DNA from 4 places in the Paenibacillus sp. NPDC056579 genome. Region 4 is predicted to be linked to each of the others. Evidence: riboswitches for the same ligand, from Rfam matches in the RefSeq annotation. Region 4 holds a riboswitch; each other region holds the start of a gene.
The links. A riboswitch is a leader RNA that binds a small molecule or an ion and turns the genes downstream of it on or off. The one in region 4 is predicted to bind cyclic di-AMP.

Region 1 (5,359 bases), on a different contig from region 4:
GGATGTCCTTCACGCCGGGGAGGTAAGTATTCACCAGCTCCTGCGTAGGGAGGCTCGATGAGCTGTCGTCGGCAGCGAGAATAAGCGGCTGCGCACCGAGGCCGTCCTTCTCGATAGCAAGACGGCAGGCGGAGGCGACATCCCTTGCGTCGATGTAAGACCATAGGATGCGCTTACGGCTTTCGGGCTGATCGAAGCTTGCCTTGACGCCGGCGTACGTTTCCGGCACCAAGATGTTGCCGAGACGGAAGCTGACGACCTGCATCCCGGTGCGGCGATGGAACGCCTCCGCGGTCACCTCGTTGACGACCTTGGATAGGCCGTAACTATCCTCCGGCAGCTGCGGATGCGTTTCGTCCACAGGCAAATAGCTTGGCTCGAAAAACTCGCTGGCAAAGCAGATGCCGTAAGACGATTCGCTGGAGGCGAGTACGACTTTGCCGATCTGCAAATTGGCGGCTGCCTCCAATATGTTGTAGGTGCTCATCACATTGTTGCGGAAGCACACCTCGTTCGGATGCGTATAGGCCTGAGGGATGGCGGCGAAATGCACAATCCCTGCCGCCTCCTTGTGGTTTCTTGAAGAGAAGGGGGCCAATGCGTTGTGTACCTGTCCCAAATCGTTTAAATCGGTGATGATCGTCTGGCAGAGCGGCTCTTCAGGAGCTTTCACATCCAGATTAATCACTTCATAGCCGTGATCTATGAAATGCTTAACAATCCACCGTCCGGCTTTGCCGCTGCCGCCCGTAATGATGATGCGTTGCTTGCTCATGCTGTTCCTCCTTAGAATTGTCCGGTGTAGGGATCCGTATTAAGCCATTACCAGGCGTACGCTCTTGGCGCATCGCCTCCGGGACCCGGGAAAATCTCGTACAGACGCTTCAGCACATCTTCGCTCAGCTGAATGTCCACGACGCGGAGCGTGTCCTGGAATTGCTCCAGCGTACGCGGTCCGATGATCGGCGCGGTCATCGCAGGATGAACCAGCGTCCAAGCCAGGGCTACGTTGGCCTCGCTTTCGCCAAGCTCCCTGCACAGCTTGCTAAACGATTCCAGCTGCCCGCGGCGGGCTTCTGCGCGAGACTGATTGCGGGCGCTGCGTGAGCCGGCCGCCGGATTCAGCGCGTTGCCTCCGAGCAATCCGCCGTCCAGCGGGCTCCATGCAATGACGCCGATGCCGAATTCCTCGGCTGCCGGCAGCACCTCAAGCTCGGGCAGTCTGCACAGCAGGCTGTACTTGTGCTGCTCCGACACAAGTCCCAGGAAGTGGCGGTTTTTGGCCTCGTATTGGGCCTTGACCAAGTCCCGTCCCGCGAAGTTGCTTGCGCCGACATAGCCGATTTTGCCTTGATGAATATGTACCAGGAACGCTTCCCACAGCTCTTCCCAGGCGACATTCCGGTCGACGTGGTGCATTTGGTACAGCTCGATATGATCGGTTTGCAGCCGCTTAAGCGATGCTTCGAGATGGCGGCGAATTTTATAGGCAGAGAGACCTCGGCCTGCGTTAGGTCCATCGTTCGGATCTTCCATGTCTCCATATACTTTGGTAGCCAATACAACCTTCTCCCGGCGTCCGCCGCCTTGGGCGAACCAGCGTCCGATGATTTCCTCGGTTCTGCCTCTTGAACCTACGCCGCCGTATACATTGGCCGTATCAAAAAATTGCACTCCTGCATCCACCGCAGCGTCCATGATCCGGAACGCTTCCGCTTCTTCCGTATCGACACCGAAATTCATAGTTCCGAGACAAAGCCTGCTCACCTTTAATCCGGAACGTCCCAAATAAGTGTACTCCATTACAAATACCTCCTTATTTTAGAAAAATGCGGTTACTGACAACCCCATCATAACGCTCCTTGTCTGTTTTTAACAGTACGCAATAATAGGTGAGATAGGCAACAGAGAGGAATTAAGTTACCTCCAAGTAAGTGGGTGACTTAGTCCTATGTGCCTCTGTATTTTCGCGTCCGAATCGTGTATGATGAGAAAGATTGTCGATTCCCGTACCCTAAGGAGATGTTATGTCTCAGATTGATATGCCTTCCGTCGTGCTTTTAATTTTTGCGGCCCTCGGGATTTTAAGCAGCAATAATTCCATTACGGTTGCGGTCGTGTTCTTACTGCTGCTGCGTGTCATGAATTTGCATCAGGCGTTCCCATGGATCGAAAAATACGGGTTGACTATTGGCATCGCCGTGCTGACGATAGGGATCATGGCCCCGCTGGCCAGCGGCAAAATTTCGGTGCAAACGCTGTATGAAACGTTTTTTCACTGGAAATCCCTCATTGCGGTTGCAGTAGGCGTGCTGGTGGCATATTTGGGCGGCCGCGGCGCCATACTGATGACGAATCAGCCGACGGTTGTCACCGGGATTTTGCTCGGGACGATTCTCGGTGTGGCTTTCTTGAAGGGGGTTCCTGTCGGCCCCTTGATCGCAGCGGGGATTTTATCGTTGCTTTTCGGAAAATAAATGCAATAAAGCGCTCTCTTACCCTCACAACAGAGAATGGGGCAACGAACCATGTAGAAGTGTAACAGAGCAGCGTTCAAAAAAAATGCCGAATCGACGCAGCACAAGTGCTCGTACGGGGGACTTCTTTATTTGGGGTGAATAGTTGCTTGGCCCAGTGCCTAAGCAAGTAGGGGAAACCTCTTCCCTAACCCGTCAACTAACCTCGGAGGCTCATAGGAGGACATTGGTTTTGAAATGGATTGGTAAAGCGTTTGTTTTCTCATGCGCATTTCTTTCGTGCGCGCTATTTTCTGCCGTACATGCCGATGCGGCTCCGCAGGACAGCGTGAAGATTCAGGTCAACGACAAGCTGGTCGATTTTCCCGAAGCAAAGCCTGTCGTCGATGCCAGCTCGCAGCTGCAAGTCCCGTTTCGCCCTTTGATGGAGAACCTTGGCTATCAGGTGGATTGGGCCATGGACGGAAAAGAAGTTAAAGTGTCGATGAAAAAAGGCGATAAGACGCTATCGCTAAAGACGGGAGATTCCTTCGTCGTTCTCGACGGGAAGAAAGTGAATACAAGTTCCATGATCGGCATGGCGCAGGGCAGCGTCTATATTCCGCTTCGGTTCGTCTCGGAAACGCTGGGCAACCTTGTCCAATGGGACCAGGACAATCAACTCGCCATCGTGGGCGATGACGGCAAATATCATGCGCCGGCTTGGTACAAGCCCAAAACGAACGCCATGCTGGATTTCGCCAAAGGCTATCTGGGCACCCGATATGTCTGGGGAGGCGAAACACCGGGAGGGTTCGACTGCTCGGGATTCGTAAGATTCGTGTTCGCGCAAACGCGGGGAATCGATCTTCCGCGAACTTCTACGGAAATCTTCTACACCGCGGGCACAGCTGTTGCGGTTCCGCAGCCGGGGGATCTCGTTTACTTTGATAAATCAGGTCCTGCGCACATCGGAATTTATCTGGGCAACGGACAGTTTATCTCCGCTACTTCGTCCCATGGCGTCCGCATCGATTCCATCTACAGCTCTTACTGGAGCTCCAGGTACATTGGTGCTAAAAGCATATAATGCATACAAGCAGGCTGCTGCGGCGGCCTGTTTTTTTTATATTCGGGCTCCACGCAAAGTATATGATGACTTCGAAGCCAAAGCTCCGCTTTGTGAGGTTATTACCACATAGCCGTGCGATCGAAACACCTCTTGCACCCAAGGGGTGTTTTTTGCTGTATAGCTTTCTTCATGCAGGCAACTCTAGAGCTATGGGTGGACTCCATTCAAGAAGCGATTATGGTCGCGCTGCCGATGATTTTTATCGGCTCACTCATTACGCTTAATTTTATTCCGGGAATGCCCGATTTGACGCCTAAGGCGGTACAGCAGCCTGACGGACAGGTGAAGGTTACATGCAGCATCGAAAATACGGGAAGCATGTACGGGCAAGAAGTGGTGCAGCTGTATGTGCACGATGAAGAGTGCAAGTGGGTGCGTCCGGAGAAGGAGCTGAAGGCGTTCGCCAAGCTCGGGCTTCAACCGGGAGAGAAGCGGTAAGTAGGCTTCCTGCTGGAGGAGAGGGATTTCTCCTATTACAACACCAAATATAACAAATGGGTTGCGGAAAGCGGCTATTTCCAAATCGCCGTCGGCAGCTCGTCGAGAGACATTCGCATTCGTGAGCGGCTGCATTGCGATTTCGGAAGGGAAGAGGTATCCTTCCATAAGTTCAGTTTATTGGGCGACTGGCTGAGCCACCCGAAAGCAAAGATCGTTCTTGAAGGCTGCTTCGAGGACATGAACCGCCACATCAGTAACAAAATCCGCCTGGACGACGAGTTCGTCGGCTTCTGGGGTGATTTCCCGGCCATTAAGGTCATTCAAATGTTCGGGCAAGCCTGGTTCAAGGACCGGTCCCCGGATCTGGTCATAGAGCAGCTCATTGAGCAGTTTAACCGCGGGCAGCAGGCTTAACGAAATACCATTTTAAGGTCGCGTACAAACCGGTTCCGGTTTTGCGCGGCTTTTTTACCCCGCGCGTGATGTGCGGGTTTAAACGAAGACCCGGCCGTTGGCCGGGTTTTTGCTATTGATAAACCCATTTTGCTCGAAAATGTATAGCGGGGAGGTCGATATCTTCGTGAGGAGCAGCGATAACGATCTATGGTTTTTTGAAAGTACGGTTGGAAAGCGACAAATGAACCATGCTCCGGAGGAAGTATCTCATCGCGATACCACTGTCACTACATTCCAGCTTCATGGGTTTTCGTTTTGCTAACCCCATTTCGTTAGTAAGCTCAGCTGTTGAGGATTGTCCTCTGTTGAGTTGTTGCGGACCTAGAGTCCGTTATTTTATCAAAAATGGCTCTATTATCAGGGTGATCGGACAACAGATCCTTTATTTTGCCAAAATACACCTTGTTTGGTGGGGAAATATCCAAATAACGGATTCACTGTCCGATCGTACTCCAAAAGCAGCAGCTTTTCAGGAAATAACGGATTTCCTGTCCGATAGCCTGCCCACAGCGCATCGATAGGCGGGGACGTGCCTGCCTCCATGACAGTTTCCTCGGATTTCTTCCCGGACACTAGTCCAATAGAGCTTGCCAAGAACCCATACTATCGAAAATTGCGCAGCGCAGGGGCAACCCGGTAGGGTGCCCTCCAGCTGTCATTGTTTTCGGAAAATACTTTATTTACCGCTATTTTAGCGGAAGTGTTCTGAAAACAAAGCGGTCGCTAACACTCGTACAGGAGGTACCCTACCTTCCCGCTTCAGCATTTTCAGAAAACCAGGTTTCTCAACGGCATTTCCCGGCCATTGGCCGGGTTTTTCTTTAACTCGATACCGATGAACGCGGTCGCTATCATGGAAGGCGTCGATAAATGG
Region 2 (5,359 bases), on a different contig from region 4:
CGATATCTCCGGTTAGCAATTTTTTTCTATTCGCACTCATATTGTTGTTCCACCTTTTCTATTAACGGATCGTGAGATGCTCGGCAATAGGGCCAAGCACAATCGCCGGCAGGAAGGTCAGCGCGCCGATGATCAGTACCGTACCTACGAGAATTCCAACAAACAGGCCGTTATCCGTACGGAACGTGCCGATCGTCTCCGGAACCCATTGCTTGCGAAGCATGGAGCCTGCGGCGGCGAGCAGCGCGATCATGGAAATGTAGCGGCCGAACAGCATGACAAGCCCCGTTGAAATATTCCAGAACGGCGTATTGTCGCCAAGACCTTCAAAGCCCGAGCCGTTGTTGGCAGCGGATGAAACATATTCATACAGCACCTGCGAGATGCCATGGAACGTAGGATTGGTGATCGCTGCTTTTCCAACCTCGGTAACAAGAGCGAGAGCCGTAGGTGCAAGGATAATGAACGGGTGCGCCAGGATGGCGATGGCGATCAGCTTCATCTCGCGCGCTTCGATTTTGCGTCCCAAAAACTCCGGCGTGCGCCCGACCATCAAACCGGCCAGGAAGACGGCCAATATCGCATACATCAGCATGTTCACCAGTCCGACGCCCTTGCCGCCGAATACGCAGTTGAGCATCATCAGAGCCAGCGGAGTAATGCCGCCAAGCGGTGTCAGCGTATCGTGCATGTTATTGACGGAGCCTGTTGTCGCAGCAGTAGTAACGGTAGTAAAGAGCGCGGACTGCGCGATGCCGAACCGGACCTCTTTGCCCTCCATGCTGCCTTGCGACGCGTCGATGCCAAGCCGGTTCATGACCGGATTGCCGTTCGATTCCGATACGTAAACAAGCGATAAGAACAGCAGGAACAAAATCATCATCGCTGAGAAAATAACCCAGCCCTGCTTGCGGTTTTTGGCGAACAACCCGTACGTGTAAGGCAAGGCGGCGGCCAGCGACCACATGGACAATATTTCAATGACATTGGTCAGCGGACGCGGATTCTCGAAAGGATGAGCCGAGTTGACTCCGAAGAATCCTCCGCCGTTCGTGCCCAAATGCTTGATCGATTCTAAGGATGCGACAGGACCGATAGCGATTTGCTGCTCCTGACCCCCGAGACCGGTGACGGTGATGGTAGGCTGCAGTGTTTGCGGAACTTGAAGCGCCACCAGCGCCAGCGTAATGACAAATGCAAACGGTAGGAAGACGCGCGTATGAGCCTTCACGAAATCCTCGAAAAAGTTGCCGATCGTCGTTCCTTTGCTCGTAATCGCGCGGACAAACGCTATCGCTACGCACAGTCCGGTCGCCGCCGAGGTAAACATCATCATCATGATGACGGCCATTTGCGAGAAATAGGATAGTCCGGTCTCACCGCTGTAATGCTGCAAATTCGTATTGGTCATGAAGCTGATGACCGTGTTGAAGGAGAGTGTCTCCTCCATATTGTCGATCCCGTTCGGATTCATCGGGAGAAATTTTTGGATCCGCAATATCAGGTAGCTTATAGCCACAAGAACGATATTGGTCGCAATGAAGCTGAATCCGTACGTCTTCCAGGTCATCCCTTTAGGGTCTTTCAGACCGATCAGGGCGAATATCGGCTTTTCAATGAAGGAGAACCATTTATCGGTTCCGTTCGCTTCATTCCGAAATACGTTATACAGGTACGTGCCCAAAGGCTTAACAAGCAGTACCAGGATTACTATCACGACGGCAATTTGCAAGATGCCCATAGCTCAAAAAAGCCTCCTTAGGTTGCTCCTAAAATTTTTCAGGATAGATCAGCGCATACACAAGATATAGAAAGATAAACAAAGTAAAAATCGCAACGACTATCATTTTCGCTCACTCTCCGGTTCCTGAATCACTCTGCCGCACCAGGATAAAAAACCGCTGAACAGTGCGTAAGTGACGGCCAGCGTCAATACCATATACAGATCCAACATCGGTATCCCTCCAAAGCTTTCAATAGTAAGGTAAGGCATTCCCCGCATTCCGGTCTCAGCCTCCAGTTAAGGCTCTACTATTCCGGCCGCTGCGAGGCTAGCAAGAAAGATACATCGTGACTATTCGTATGAATCACAAAGCTGGCTCCAAGAGCTCTATAAATCAGCCTGGGATTGACGGAATGCGTAATGACGTAAATCGGCTCCGAGGTCCACATATGGCACACCCGGATATAGCGGCAGCACAAGTTCAGGCTGCTTTCGAACAAGTACACTTTACCTACGGGAAGCTCGGGCATCGCCCATGTTCTCTCCTCGGTAGTATCTACCAGAATAAAATGCTTTACTCCGATTTCCTCCAGCCTCGCTGCTTCCGACTTGCTGTTGACAAGTGCTGCGAAAGGAAGCTTCTGCAGCATTAATTTGCGGATGAAGGCTTCGCCTGTTTTGTTCGAGGCTGCAACCAGAATGAACTGCTGGCGTTGTTCCATACGACTCCTCCTACTTCGGTCAGAAAGAGAAGGCAACAAAAAAGAAGCCTGCAGGCTAGAGAAGAACTCTTCCCGTGGCTTCTTAAGGCACAGTGAATGAACCGTGTCTTATCGCACGACAATCGTTGCCTCTCTCGATACGCTTACGAGGTTAGCTGCCGGATTCGGGCGTGAGAGTCGCCCTACACGAGAGCATGCGCTAGCCTGCTCCTGTGATTCACCCCAATGGAAGCCCGATGGAAAAGTAGCTTTCGAGCTTCCGGTGGTTCCCCCGTTCCTTCCTATGAAGGACTCAGCGAAAAAGATGCAAAATATGGTTGGAAAACATCATGTTTGTACTTTCGGACAGAAAAAAGCCACAGAGGTCTAAGCCCTGTGGTCGCCGGTTCCGATCACAAGCTTCATCATCCTCTCTTCTTTGACAGCCCATATGCCTATTAAAAGGATAAGATAGCTGCCTTTCCAACGCTTACGAGGTTAGCTGCCGGATTCGGGCGGTGAGAGTCGCCCTACCCATGAGCATTTTGTGAAAAATTCTCATAGGATTCACCCCAGTGTCGACGTATCGGCAGCTCTCACACCGCCTTAACGCAACACGATTTTTGGTTCCCCCGCTTTCCTTGTGTCACAATATATAGGACAAAAGGAAACTCAGCGATTCGATAGTGGAAACTTTGTATGTCGATTCATGAGTTGAATCATACGCCGGACGCTTGTTACTGTAAAGAAACCCTGCATGCGAAATGGGGAACTTAAGGGGGATTCATGCGGCAAACAAGAATCAGATCTCGAAAATTCTCCATATAGCTTCGTTTATCTTGCGTTTTCTCCAAAAATGTGAGAATCAGCGAATAATGAAGCATTCGGAACGATATTCGCTGTCTTATCCCAATGATTTCGTTTTCATGTGCAATTCCCGTCAAAATATTGGAAATAATCGCCGGATTCCGGTTTTACATTACTTGGGTTTGGGAGTAAGATTCATTTCAACAACAGCATAATGCAAGCTTTAACGTTGAACTCCCGAATAGGGGAAGCGGGGGAACCAATCGAAGCCGCAGCAAGCAGCTTCAAGGGGTGAATCTTGGGACATTAGCTTCTATTGTTCCTGAGTAGGACACTCTCAAGTCCGAATCCGACAGCTAACCTCGTAAACGTGATTGAGAGAGAACCGCGACCGCAAGCTTATTTTACTGTGTAAAGAAGCCCGGAAGCAGAGTTTCTCTGCTCCTGAGGCTTTTTTGTGCTGTTCTATCCTAAAACTATAAGAGGAGATATGCCGTCATGATGAAATTATCGGATCCATTACCCCGTATGGGTGAACAAGAGGTATCTGAGTTCAAAATCGGCCATATGGAATTGTTTCGCTTTGATTGTAAATGGATTGAAAACCGGATTCAGACGGATTGCCGCGACTGTACATGCGGCTTGCTCAAGCTGTCCAGCGGCAGTGTATCCGGCTGGGCCGAATATATGGTTCCGGCATCAGAGAGGGCTACAGGCGACTTCGCCCGGTGGGCTTCCGTATTTACAATGCTGAAAGGCCTTACCATTCCTGAAGCATTACGCTACATCCAGAGCAGGAACGAGTCCTGGGGACCGATAAGAAGAGCTTTGGCGGAAACCGCCTTATCCGATCTCGCGGACCACTTGCACAATCCGTCGAGGCTGCACGAGCAGCAAGACCGGTCGCTGGAACGCGCCTTCTTGATTGAACGCTCGCAGGCTTATTTCGGATATTAAGGCTTGAGAAACCGGAGGAATCCGCCTCAATGAGCCTTCTGTTCGCAGCACTTTGCTTATCGGTGTTCATTGGGAAAGAATTGACTGGAGGTATATATGATAAAAGCAATTGTCACGGATGTACGACCGCATCAGCCGAAAAAATGCGCAGGCTGCGTTTGGGGAAGGTGGGACGGAATTAAGCAATATTGCTCCAGGGTCAACTGCATCAAGCGGATGAAAGCAGAGAAGAAGTAAGACGTGTCCATAAAATTCTGTTTTAATTTGGAAATTCCCTGTGATAAAATAGCGGTGTTTGCGGATGTTTCTATATATAGAAGCTCCGTAGAACCCGATTGCGAGGAAAGAAGGGCTCCGCCTTTCCGATCAGTCGGATTTATATTACGGGGGGCGTAGGGAAAGCCGATGAAATCTCGCTTGGTGCATGAAAATGAAACTACATTGTACACGGTTTGTGTAATCATCAGTATCTTAATTTATGTCAGTTTGATCGTATCCATTATAGGCATTGTGTACATCTTGATCGGATTGGCTGTCGCGCTTCTATTGCATGGGCTTATGGTTGCGGGGATCCGCAGCTCAGGAGTCAAATTAACGGAGCGGCAGTTTCCGATTGTTTATGAGAAAGTGCAGCAGCTAAGCAGCAGTATGGGTCTCAAAAACGCTCCGGACGTGTTCATCGTCCAGTCCGGCGGGATCTTAAACGCGTTTGCGACGCGGTTTTTCGGACGCAGCTTTGTCGTGCTTTATTCCGATATTTTCGAGCTGATCGAGCAGGGCAACGACGAGGAATTAACCTTCGTCATAGCCCATGAGCTGGCTCATCTGCAGCGCAAGCATGTGTCGAAGCAGATGCTGATTTTTCCCGCAATGTGGATCCCATTCCTGGGCAACGCCTATTCCAGAGCATGCGAGTATACGTGCGACCGTATTGCGACGGCTTACACAGGCAATGCGAATGCGGCCATTCGCGCATTGACGGTGCTCGCGGTCGGCAAGCAGCTGTTTAACCGGATCAACATCCCGGATTATTTGGAGGAAAGCCGCCGGGAGCGAGGGTTTTTCATCGCATGGTACGAGCTGCTGTCGACGCATCCTCCGCTTCCGAAGCGGATTACGGAAATATGGCAGTTCCATGCCCATCCTCAGCTGTTTGGATACGAGACCAGCC
Region 3 (5,359 bases), on a different contig from region 4:
GATGATGCCGGCGACCAGAAACAAGGCGACATCGGGCAGCCTCAGCCAGCTCGAAAGTCTTCCGAAAAGAACACCCATAGCTAATATGAAAATTAATAAGAACAATACATGATGAATCATTTCGGTGACTTCGCCGCTCATCTAAGTGCACTCCGTTTCGCTTGATTAACCTACGCGGTTACCCGTCCGATAACTTCATTTTGGAACAGCTCGATTTGATCGTTCGTTCCGATAATAACCATAACATCCTTTTCCTCTAACGTATCGCTCGCCGTCGGCGCAATGATTACGCCGTGCTGCTTGTTGATCGCCACGACACTGCATCCGTACTTGGCGCGAGGGTCAAGCTCTCTCAAGGAGCGGCCTGCGAGACGCCTTGGCACGACAAGCTCGGCGATCGTGTAGTCCTTCGACAGCTCGATGTAATCGAGCAAATTGGGCGACACAAGCTGGTGAGCGACACGGATGCCCATATCCCGCTCCGGATAAATCACCCGGTCGACCCCGATCTTGTTCAGCACCTTGCCGTGAAGCTCGGACAGCGCCTTGGTGACCACCATTTTCACGCCGATATCCTTCAGTAAAATAGCAGTCAAAATGCTCGATTGAATGTCGTCTCCGATGGAGACGATGGCACAGTCGAAATTGCGGATGCCCAACGCCCGAAGCACCTCTTCATCGGTAGAATCGGCAACGACGACGTGCGTCAAAATATTGCTCATTTCCTCGACCGCTTCTTCATCCTTATCGATTCCCAAAACCTCATAACCCAGATTGATCAATTCCTGCGCCAGACTGGATCCGAATCTCCCCAACCCGATAACTGCGTACTGACTACGTTTCATTTACGGTTCCCCTATCCAATGGTGATTTTCCCTTCCGGGTATCTGTATAGCTCCTTCTCCGCCTTAGGTCCCAACGCGTAAGCCAACGTCAACGGTCCCAGACGGCCGACAAACATCATAAGTGCAATCAATATTTTCCCGACCACGCTCAGATCGGTCGTCAAGCCCATGGTCAAGCCGACGGTTCCGAAAGCGGACGTCACCTCGAACAAGATCATTAGGAACGGATGATCCTCCGTTGTAGACAAAATCATCGCCACAGCAATAACGAGGAATAATGCGATCATCGTCAGCGTAATGGCTTTCAATATCCGGTCTTTACCCAGCCGGTAATGGAACAGGACAATATCCTCCTTGCCCCGTATCATCGCTATGATGGCACCGATCAGCGTTGTGAAGGTGGTAGTCTTGATCCCGCCTCCCGTCGATCCAGGTGACGCCCCGATAAACATCAGAATGATGATGAAAAATTGGCTGGCCTGCCGCAAGCCCGCCAAATCGAGCGTATTGGCTCCCGCCGTTCTCGGTGTTACCGATTGGAAGAACGAACCCAAAACTTTGCCGCTCCAAGTCAACGGTCCCAACGTTTTCGGATTGGTGAACTCAAAGATGAAAATAACTAGAGCACCCACCAATATAAGCGCACCGGTCGCGCTAAGCACCACTTTGGAATGCAGCGACAGCCGTTTATGCCGTTTGTAGTCCATAACATCCGACATCACCACGAAGCCGATGCCGCCCAAAATAATCAATCCCATGGATACGACATTGACCAGCGGATCGTCCACATACGAGGTCAAGCTGCTGAACGGCCCGGAGACCGACCCGAACAGATCGAACCCTGCGTTGTTGAAAAACGAAATCGCGTGCCATATCCCGAAATAGATCCCTTTGGCCGGTCCCAAATCGAATGACCAGCGAATGGAGAACAAAATCGCCGCAACCAATTCTATGGTAAGAGAATATTGGATCACTTTGCGGATCAGGCGGACAATGCCTTCCATGCTCCCTTGGTTCATCGCTTCCTGAAGGATCAGCCTCTCTTTAAGCGAAATCCTTTTTTTCAGCGCAAAAGCAAACAGCGTCGCCATGGTCATGAAGCCAAGACCGCCGACTTGAATCAACACGATAATGACGATCTGCCCGAATTTCGTAAAAAAAGTGCCGGTATCGACTACGACCAGTCCGGTTACGCAAGTAGCTGAGGTCGCCGTGAACAATGCATCCAGAAAAGGCAGCGGCCGTCCCGTAGCCGAAGCTATAGGCAGGGATAGCAGCGTAGCCCCGATCAGAATAATCGCTGCAAAGCCGATGACCAGTATTTGCGGCGGGGTTAGCTCAAATTTCCTTGCTGTTGCTTTCATCTTTCACCTCATCATGATTTTCAGACAACAAAAAAAGACACGGGAAACCCAATGTCTACAGGTTCCTGTCATAAGCCTACGAGGTTAGCTGTCGGATTCGGATGTACAGGTATCCTATCGTACCACTACTGAAGTGGAAACGAATTCACCCCTTACTACACATGGTTCCCCCGTTTTCAATAAGAAATTCGGCTTTATTCAATTGATAAGAATTATAATCCTCTTTCCCGGGAAGCACAAAGTCACTTTTGCTCGAAATTGACGAATTATTCGAATATAACATTGGCGGATTTACTGCGGACCCTATTATCGCTCTGCTTTTCACCGTTTTGCCCGTCCTAACGCTTCTAATCATTGGATTTTCGGTGGGCATGTATGCTAAGTTTATGGAATACAATGTATAAACTTGATATCCGTATCCTTTGTTAAGCGGCATCCATTCCAATCCAAGGAGTTATTCCATGCTGAAACGTTATTTCGAATCCTCCCTGTTGAAGCTGGCCCTTATAGGTATTTTGTTATACGTATCGGTAGCTCTGGGGTCCCTATGGCTGCAGCATGCAAGGAATGAACCCGATCTGGGCTCTCAGCAGCCCTCCGTAACGAAGCAGGCCGCGGCAGAGGCGGCCGTTCGATTTGTCCGGGAGCGCTTCTCCTTATCGCCCGATTATCGTACAAGCACCCTGTTTCAATCCCATACGGAACGAAGCGGCTATTTGCAAAAGGAGCAGCTGCTGGACGACTATTTGAAACGGTTTGCCGACTATCCGATCGATTATTTCGAGGTTGAGATCAATGACCCCGCATCTCGAACCACCTACTACATTGACGTCAATTTCACCAATTTGCATATTCTCGGATGGAACGCCTACACCTCCCCGTCGGCCAAGCAGCAGACCGTCGCTTCGGGCTCGGCCGATACCCGGGCTTTGATCGAGCAGACGATCAAAGAACAAGGCTACTCGATCGGCGAGTTTACCCGGCTAGAGCAAACGCCTCAAGACCGTCGGAGCGAGGGAGTTTGGGGCGCAGAAATCATCTATGAAAGCATCGACAAGAAGATTGGAGAATCCACTCTGCAATTGCAGCTCGCCGTAGCCGGCGGCAAAGTCGTCTCCTTCCATCCCGCGTTCAGCATCCCAGCTTCCTTCGCAGAGTGGCAGGAGAAGCAAAATGACAATGCTTCCTTCATGACCCGCATCAGTATGGGCGTTTCCTTGATTATGGCTGTAGCCGCCTTCATTATCGTGATCCGATACCGCAAAGAAATCACGTTCCGACGCGGACTGTTTATGACCTTTGTATTCTTGGCCATTTATATCGGCAATAACTTCAATATGGTGCCTGCCTTCCGGACGATGCATTCCGAAGGCCCTTCCCAATGGGAAGCGATGTTCAACCTGTGGTTCCTTAATGTGTTCATCGCGTTGATGGCTGTTAGCGTCTACTTTTCCTTCTTGTCCGGCCGCTACATGTGGCAGCGGTTAGGTTGGGTGACATGGCCCGTGTGGAAGGACGCCACGTTCGGCCATCAAATGGCTGTCGCAACGAGCAGAGGCTACCTGCTATGCTTGTTCATCCTCGGAATCCAGCAAAGCCTGTTCTTTGTTGCAGGAGAATACTTCGACGTATGGGCGGTCAATGACCCGTCCGACTCGGTGCTCAACATGGCAGCGCCCGCCTTTTTCCCGCTGATGGCATGGGCTGCCGCGATTTCCGAGGAAGCTGTATACCGGCTGTTCGGCATCGCCTTCTTCATGAAGCTGACGCGCAACCGGTTCGCCGCGGTGCTGCTCCCGAGCATGATCTGGGCGCTGAGCCATACCCAGTACCCGATTTATCCCGTTTACACACGCTTTATCGAGGTAACGATTATTGGGATCATCTTCGGCTACGCCTTCTTGAAATACGGCTTCCTGACCGTCATGCTCGCCCATGCGGCTATGGACAGCATCTTGATGGGATTGTCGCTGCTCGATTTGGGCAGCACGGCAATAACGGCAGTAGGCCTGTTTTACATCGTACTGCCCGCCCTTATCGGCTGGGCTGTTGCATGGCTGCACCGGACGATCGGCCCCGGCCGGCGCATCGTCTCCCCCGAATTGAACGGATAAAGTGCAAAATTTCCCCACTAAGTGGAGATTTGGCTCAATACATGTCAAAAAGGCCGAAAGGTGCTCCTGCAGATTGAATCTCGATCTGCCTGATAACCTTTCGGCCTTTTTACTTGATTCTCTGCAGCATTCGCCGATTCGGGGACGGCGTGTCGTGCCCGCTCCCCTTCCGGTTCGGCTGCATGCTTTTTGCTCGCTTAGATTGGTTCCGTCGCTTCAATCGGAGACATCTGGTCATCCTGATTCGGTTCTTCTCCATCCACATCCGCATCGGCTGCGGCTTCGCTCTCCGGGGTGCCGTTAAGCGATTGAAGAATTTGTCTCGCCAGCTTCTCGCCGATGCCTAACGGCTTGAAGTCCTCGACGGAGGCCTCCTTGATTTTCTTCAACGAGCCGAAATGCTTCAGCAGCGCCTTGCGCCGCTTCTCTCCAATCCCCGGCACCGAATCCAGCGTCGAGACCACCATCGACTTCGCTCTCGTCTCGCGGTGGAACGTAATCGCGAAACGGTGAACCTCCTCCTGAATGCGCTGGAGCAGGTAAAACTCCTGGCTATCCCGCGGCAGCGGCACCACCTCGGGCGGATCCCCCATCATCAGCTGCGCCGTTTTGTGCTTCGCGTCCTTGACCAAGCCGCATACCGGGATATACAGCCCAAGCTCGTTCTCAAGCACATCGACGGCCGCCGATATTTGCCCTTTGCCTCCGTCTATGACAACGAGGTCCGGCAGCGGAAGATTCTCTTTCAGCACGCGCTCGTAGCGGCGCCGCACTACTTCCCGCATCGTTTCATAGTCGTCCGGGCCTTGTACCGTGCGGATTTTGTATTTGCGGTATTCCTTGCGGTCCGGCTTGCCGTCGGTGAAGACGACCATCGCGGATACCGGGTCGGAGCCCTGAATATTCGAGTTATCGAATGCCTCGATCCGGTGAATGACACCGGTTCCCAGCCATTCGCCCAAATTTTCGACGGCTTTTACCGTCCTCTGCTCATCCCGTTCGATCAGCCGGAACTTTTCCTCCAGGCTGACGCCGG
Region 4 (5,359 bases):
ACAAACTTTATTTTACTTGCAGGAACTCGAGCACGGCACTGAGGAATTCAGTTGGATACTCCACATTGGATAGATGAACTGCGGGCAATACGAGCAGCTTTGCGTCAGGTACGGTCTTGGCGATTAATTCACCATGCTCGGGAAGCGTCACCGTATCATTCTGCCCTGTGATAACCAATGTCGGACTGCTGATTAGTGCGGCAGTCCGGCGCATATCCATGTCGCGGATAGCAGCCCAACTTCCTGCGATTCCCTGTGGACGAGTAGCAAGCACCATCTCGCGAAATGAGGTGACGTGCTGGTTCTCCGACTCCAACATATGCGAAGGGAACCAGTTCTTGATGAACATATCTGCAAATTCGGGTAGTTTTCCCGGTTCCAGTACGGAGGTAATCAAGCCCTGCCATTGCTCTGCTGGCCCTAGATAAGAGGAGGTATTACTCAGAATGAGCCGGTCGATCCGTTCCGGAGCGTATATACCCAGCCATTGCGCAACGGCGCCGCCGAGCGACAGCCCGAGGAAATGCACTCGGTCGATCTGAAGTACGTCAAGCAGCTCGATAACATCCCTTCCCAATCTGTCGAACGAATACGGACCGTCGGGCGTATCCGAGTCGCCATGCCCCCGATAGTCGTAGCGAAGAACGCGGAAATGCTTTGAAAGTTCGGAAATTTGCCCATCCCACATGTTCATAGAGGTTGCGATGGAGTTCGCAAGCACGAGTACCGGCTTGTCGACCAATCCATCAATTCTGTAAGCAATCCGAACACCGTCTACGGTCGTAAAATAGTTTACCCCTTTAGTCCTTCTTGTTTCGTTTACTGTCATTGTTCTCAGTCTCCCTTACTGGTTTATAGTGACATTTTAGGGGAACCGATCTACAATTTAAATAAGAAGAGTAAGGAGTTTGGGGGTTAAAAACTTATTTCTATCGTTGTTTCCGAGTCAAACTTTATAAATTTGAGGTGATCTGTTCATGGACCATATCGATCTAAAGATACTGTCCATTCTTCATGATAATGCCAGAATTACGGTTTCTGAGATGAGTCGAATGATTGCCATGTCACAACCGGCTGTAACCGAACGGCTTCGGAAATTGGAGGAACAGGAGGTCATAACGGGTTATCGTGCTGAGATTTCTGCGTCCAAGCTGGGCAAGTATACAACTGCGTTTGTACTGTTCAAGTCGAATAACTGCAAGGAATTCGAAGCTTTCAGCGAAGCGGCTCCTGAAATCGTCGATTTCTACAGAACCAGTGGAGAGTATAATTATATGCTGAAGGTTGTAACAGAAACAGGTGAGTCATTGGAAGCCTTCCTAGAAGCTTGCAACGCATTTGGATTTTCAACGACCCTTGTGGTTCTTTCCACTCGTTTCGAGGATAAAAGTCTTGTGGCGAGCCATGAAGCATCAAGTTCCCTAAATAATTTATTGAAATAACTTATGCTGGGATATCCGGAGCTGATAGCAACCTCTTTGACGGACATGTCCGGATCGTTCAAAAGCATCTGTTTGCTGGCTTGAATTCTACACTTTGTAATATAGGTGATAGGGGACAGCTTGGATGCAAGGGTTGTATGTAAAAGGATAGATAGTTTAATAGTCAGTAATAAGCAGGTTGCCCAGCAACCTGCTTATTTATTGGACTAAAGGGCTGCGTTACGATAAGTATTTTATAAGTGCTTCAGCCCAAGCCTTGGGGTGTAAAATATTAACAACACGAACGCGACCTAATTCAAAATCAGCTTATCCTGACGGTTTAACTCTAGCGCCAAACGAGCCGGCCGTTACGCATTCCGAAATGCTCTCAAATCTTGCGGCATATCCGGAAGCTCATTTACGGATACGACAGCTTCCGTCTTTTTACTGGGCTTGATCCAGAAATTTTCGCTGCCAGGGAGATCGTCAAACCAAGCGGCATCATCCGGGCAATCGAGCACCATAAATTTACCGTACTGTTCATCACGCGACTGATGGTATTTTAAATATGCCTTCCCATTCTCGATGGCTACGATCTCGATCTTCCCAGAGGTATGGCTCATGGATAGACGAACACGCTTGCCTAAACCGGATGTCCGCGCCTTAGCTTCTTCAACTATCCGATATACTTGCTGCAAAGGCAGCACAAATTCCTTATTACCAGCTACCGGGCGATTGATAAAGAAATAATAGGGCGTGACACCTGCCCATGACAATTGATCCAATAGTTCTCCAAGTACGGCCGGATCATCGTTAATGCCCTTAAGCACAGGTGTTTGATTCACAACTATGGCTCCAGACTCATGCAGCGCTTGAAACCCTTTCCTTGCCTCCTCAGTGATTTCCCTAGGATGATTAATATGAGCCATTACATAAATGCGCTTTTCCGGCGTTGAATATTCACGAATCGTCTCAAGCAGCTCCTCGTCTTCATATATCCGCATGGGGTTGAAAACAGGGATTTTCGATCCGAGCCGGATTATCTTCACATGGTCCAGCTCACGCAACCGTTGTATAATCCCCCTTAGCTTTGGCGTAGCCAGAATTAAGCTGTCTCCGCCGGTTAGCAGCACATTATTGATGTCTGGATGCTTGGCGATATAACGAAGCCCCGGCTCCACATCCGACAGCGCTTCCTTCACGTCATTACGGAAAAGCCGCTTTCGGAAGCAGTACCGGCAATAAGAGCCGCACACCTCCGAAACAATGAGAAGCGCCGTTGTACGATATTTGTGCTGGCAGCCGGGGACGACATAATTGGTATCTTCATCGGATGCATCCCAACGTCCGTATTCCAAGAGCTCTCCTTCGTTCGGAATGACCAGCTTACGAATCGGATCGTCAGGATCGCTCCAATCGATGAGGTTAAGATAATAATCATTGACCCGAAACACGAATTTTTCTGTGATTTGCTTGAGCCGGTTCCTTTCTTGCTCCGGTATCCACTTGATCCTGTCAATATCGGTGATGTACTTCGGCTGAGGCATTGCGATTCCTCCTTGTATTTGAAAAATAAAAATGACCCTGTAAGCAAAGGGACATACACCTTTGCCTGTTCAGGGCCAAAATAAAAAGACCCAAATAAGGGTCTCGTAACACCGATATATCGGAACTATTGACCCATCTACTGCTGACGAGGTTAGCTGACGGACTTGGGAAAGATGGTTCCCTACGATACTGTTAGAGCATCGATTCGCCCCTAAAAAAATTGGTTCCCCCGCTTTCCGATTGGAGAATCGGAAATTAAGCGTGTCTTTATTATACGGATGATAAGTAAGAGGGTCAACCTGATAATGAAAATTAAATTATTCTTAACACAGTGATTTTTTTAAATTTCATTGACTAAAACCGCGATATTCGAAATGAATTAGCAATATCACAAGATTTAGAAGTAAAAATAACCATAATCATTTGAATATGACGATTATTGAACCAAAATGACAATTTGTATTTATCAGGAATCCTGAGGATAGGGGAGGATTTTTCCATATATCGGCTCTAATCTGGGATATCGGTAGGAGAGGGGGGCTCAAGTGACCTGAGGGGACTAGAACAGAGGTGAGTATAGTATTAGGACCATGTTACCCTTATATGGGGCCCCAAACAAGCAACAAATTGAAGGGAGCGCACGAATGAAAAGAGGGTTAAGAATACTACTTGCAGTTCTGCTCAGTTCAGTAGCTGTCGCCGGCTGCAGCAAAGACAACGCGAAACCGGTCAACGGAGGAACGGCTGGGAATGTTCAGCAGAGTGCAGGGGAATCTACGCTGGATAAGGCAAAGAAACAAGGGTTCATCACCGTCGGTTTCGCTAATGAAAAGCCGTATGCTTATGCCACCCCAGATGGGAAGCTGACGGGAGAAGCCGTGGAAGTAGCAAGAACCATAATAACAAAGCTCGGGATCAAAGAGATGAACGGGGTATTGACCGAGTTCGGTTCATTAATCCCAGGTTTGAAAGCAGAGCGCTTCGATATTATTACAGCCGGTATGTTCGTTACTCCGGAGCGCGGCAAGGAAGTGCTGTTTGCCAATCCGGAGTACAGTATTGGCGAAGCGATTGCCGTTCAAAAAGGAAATCCGAAGGGGATCCACAGCTACAAAGATATTGCCTCCAAGCAGGATGTGAAGGTAGCTGTAATGGTTGGCGCAATTGAAGAGCAATATTTAACCAAATCAGGTGTAGCTAAAAATCAAATCGTCACAGTACCTGATCAGCCGTCAGCGATCTCGGCCCTGCAATCCGACCGGGTACAGGTTGTCACGATGACAGGTCCTTCTCTTCAGGCGATGCTGGATTCAGCCAAAGACGATAAGCTTGAACGCGTTAAAGACTTCGAACAGCCTACGGTAGACGGAAAAAGCGTACGGGGGTATGGAGCAGCGGCGTTTCGGATGGGTGACGATGACTTTGTAAAAGCTTACAACGAGGAATTGGAGAAGCTGAAATCCTCCGGAGAGCTGCTTACTATTCTAATACCCTTCGGTTTTACCGAAGAGGAGCTCCCCGGCAAAATGACTGCCACGGAGCTGACTAAATAGCAGTCTGGTTAACAACAATGGAAGGCGATGATGTTGATGGTTGAACTGCTTCCGGCTCTATGGAGAGGAACGGTCATTACCATAGAAGTAACCTGCCTCTCAACCGTTGCTGCTCTTGTTCTTGCCATAGCAGCGGGATTGGCAAGGTTGTCTCCGCTGCGGCCGCTTCAATGGATCACCGCCCTTTATGTAGAAACGTTCCGAGGTACTTCCTTGCTTGTACAACTATTCTGGCTCTATTTCGCATTTCCGCTGCTGCTGGATATTCGTGTAAATGCCATGACGGCAGCTGTGCTAGCGCTTGGGCTGAATTACGGCGCATATGGCTCCGAAATTGTCCGAAGCTCTATTCTTGCCATACCTCGAGGTCAGACGGAAGCGTCCATTGCCCTTAATATGACTCCATGGATGCGGATGCGTCGTATCATCGGTCCGCAGGCATTGGCAATGGCACTGCCATCCTTCGGAAATCTTCAAATAGAGCTTTTGAAGGGCACCTCCCTGGTGTCTCTCATCACTCTGGCGGAATTGACATACCAGGGCATGATGCTGCGGTCGTACGATATGTCCCGGACAACGCTTATCTTGATATTGATTCTGTTAATCTATTTCGGTATTGCCCAGCTCATGACCCGCATCATTCGATTGCTGGAGCGACGTTTTGTTGTGGGGAGGTCGTGACATTGAAATGGAATTGGGAATACGCTTGGAGCATATTGCCGAAACTGCTGGAGGTCGTACCGGTAACAGTGGGAGCAGCTTTATTCGGATTCGTCCTGGCCATGCTTCTGGCGCTGCCCATCACTTTGGGAAAACGAGTACAGCATAAAGCGATAT

Region 1: it holds a riboswitch for cyclic di-AMP, as region 4 does, so the genes downstream of both, ACFQ88_RS09390 (C40 family peptidase) here and ACFQ88_RS19565 (KamA family radical SAM protein) in region 4, are expected to answer to the same signal.
Region 2: it holds a riboswitch for cyclic di-AMP, as region 4 does, so the genes downstream of both, ACFQ88_RS27855 (hypothetical protein) here and ACFQ88_RS19565 (KamA family radical SAM protein) in region 4, are expected to answer to the same signal.
Region 3: it holds a riboswitch for cyclic di-AMP, as region 4 does, so the genes downstream of both, ACFQ88_RS35125 (TrkH family potassium uptake protein) here and ACFQ88_RS19565 (KamA family radical SAM protein) in region 4, are expected to answer to the same signal.

Annotation. Positions count from the first base shown of each region.
Region 1 covers NZ_JBHTVD010000002.1:425,854-431,212, forward strand. The annotation lists gene ACFQ88_RS09375 (NAD-dependent epimerase/dehydratase family protein) at 1-775, opposite strand, end outside; gene ACFQ88_RS09380 (aldo/keto reductase) at 823-1,803, opposite strand; gene ACFQ88_RS09385 (DUF441 domain-containing protein) at 2,028-2,477, shown strand; cyclic di-AMP (ydaO/yuaA leader) riboswitch at 2,554-2,706, shown strand; gene ACFQ88_RS09390 (C40 family peptidase) at 2,710-3,546, shown strand; partial or broken gene ACFQ88_RS09395 (fibronectin type III-like domain-contianing protein) at 3,826-4,119, shown strand; gene ACFQ88_RS09400 (hypothetical protein) at 4,207-4,443, shown strand.
Region 2 covers NZ_JBHTVD010000008.1:236,941-242,299, forward strand. The annotation lists gene kdpB (potassium-transporting ATPase subunit KdpB) at 1-40, opposite strand, end outside; gene kdpA (potassium-transporting ATPase subunit KdpA) at 62-1,741, opposite strand; gene ACFQ88_RS27850 (potassium-transporting ATPase subunit F) at 1,770-1,847, opposite strand; gene ACFQ88_RS27855 (hypothetical protein) at 2,032-2,445, opposite strand; cyclic di-AMP (ydaO/yuaA leader) riboswitch at 2,570-2,753, opposite strand; cyclic di-AMP (ydaO/yuaA leader) riboswitch at 2,897-3,112, opposite strand; cyclic di-AMP (ydaO/yuaA leader) riboswitch at 3,449-3,617, shown strand; gene ACFQ88_RS27860 (hypothetical protein) at 3,730-4,188, shown strand; gene ACFQ88_RS27865 (M48 family metallopeptidase) at 4,594-5,359, shown strand, end outside.
Region 3 covers NZ_JBHTVD010000015.1:36,169-41,527, forward strand. The annotation lists gene ACFQ88_RS35115 (cation:proton antiporter) at 1-141, opposite strand, end outside; gene ACFQ88_RS35120 (potassium channel family protein) at 171-845, opposite strand; gene ACFQ88_RS35125 (TrkH family potassium uptake protein) at 857-2,209, opposite strand; cyclic di-AMP (ydaO/yuaA leader) riboswitch at 2,268-2,413, opposite strand; gene ACFQ88_RS35130 (CPBP family intramembrane glutamic endopeptidase) at 2,671-4,323, shown strand; gene uvrC (excinuclease ABC subunit UvrC) at 4,521-5,359, opposite strand, start outside.
Region 4 covers NZ_JBHTVD010000004.1:619,832-625,190, forward strand. The annotation lists gene ACFQ88_RS19555 (alpha/beta fold hydrolase) at 8-829, opposite strand; gene ACFQ88_RS19560 (Lrp/AsnC family transcriptional regulator) at 978-1,442, shown strand; gene ACFQ88_RS19565 (KamA family radical SAM protein) at 1,790-2,968, opposite strand; cyclic di-AMP (ydaO/yuaA leader) riboswitch at 3,095-3,241, opposite strand; gene ehuB (ectoine/hydroxyectoine ABC transporter substrate-binding protein EhuB) at 3,614-4,522, shown strand; gene ehuC (ectoine/hydroxyectoine ABC transporter permease subunit EhuC) at 4,559-5,203, shown strand; gene ehuD (ectoine/hydroxyectoine ABC transporter permease subunit EhuD) at 5,206-5,359, shown strand, end outside.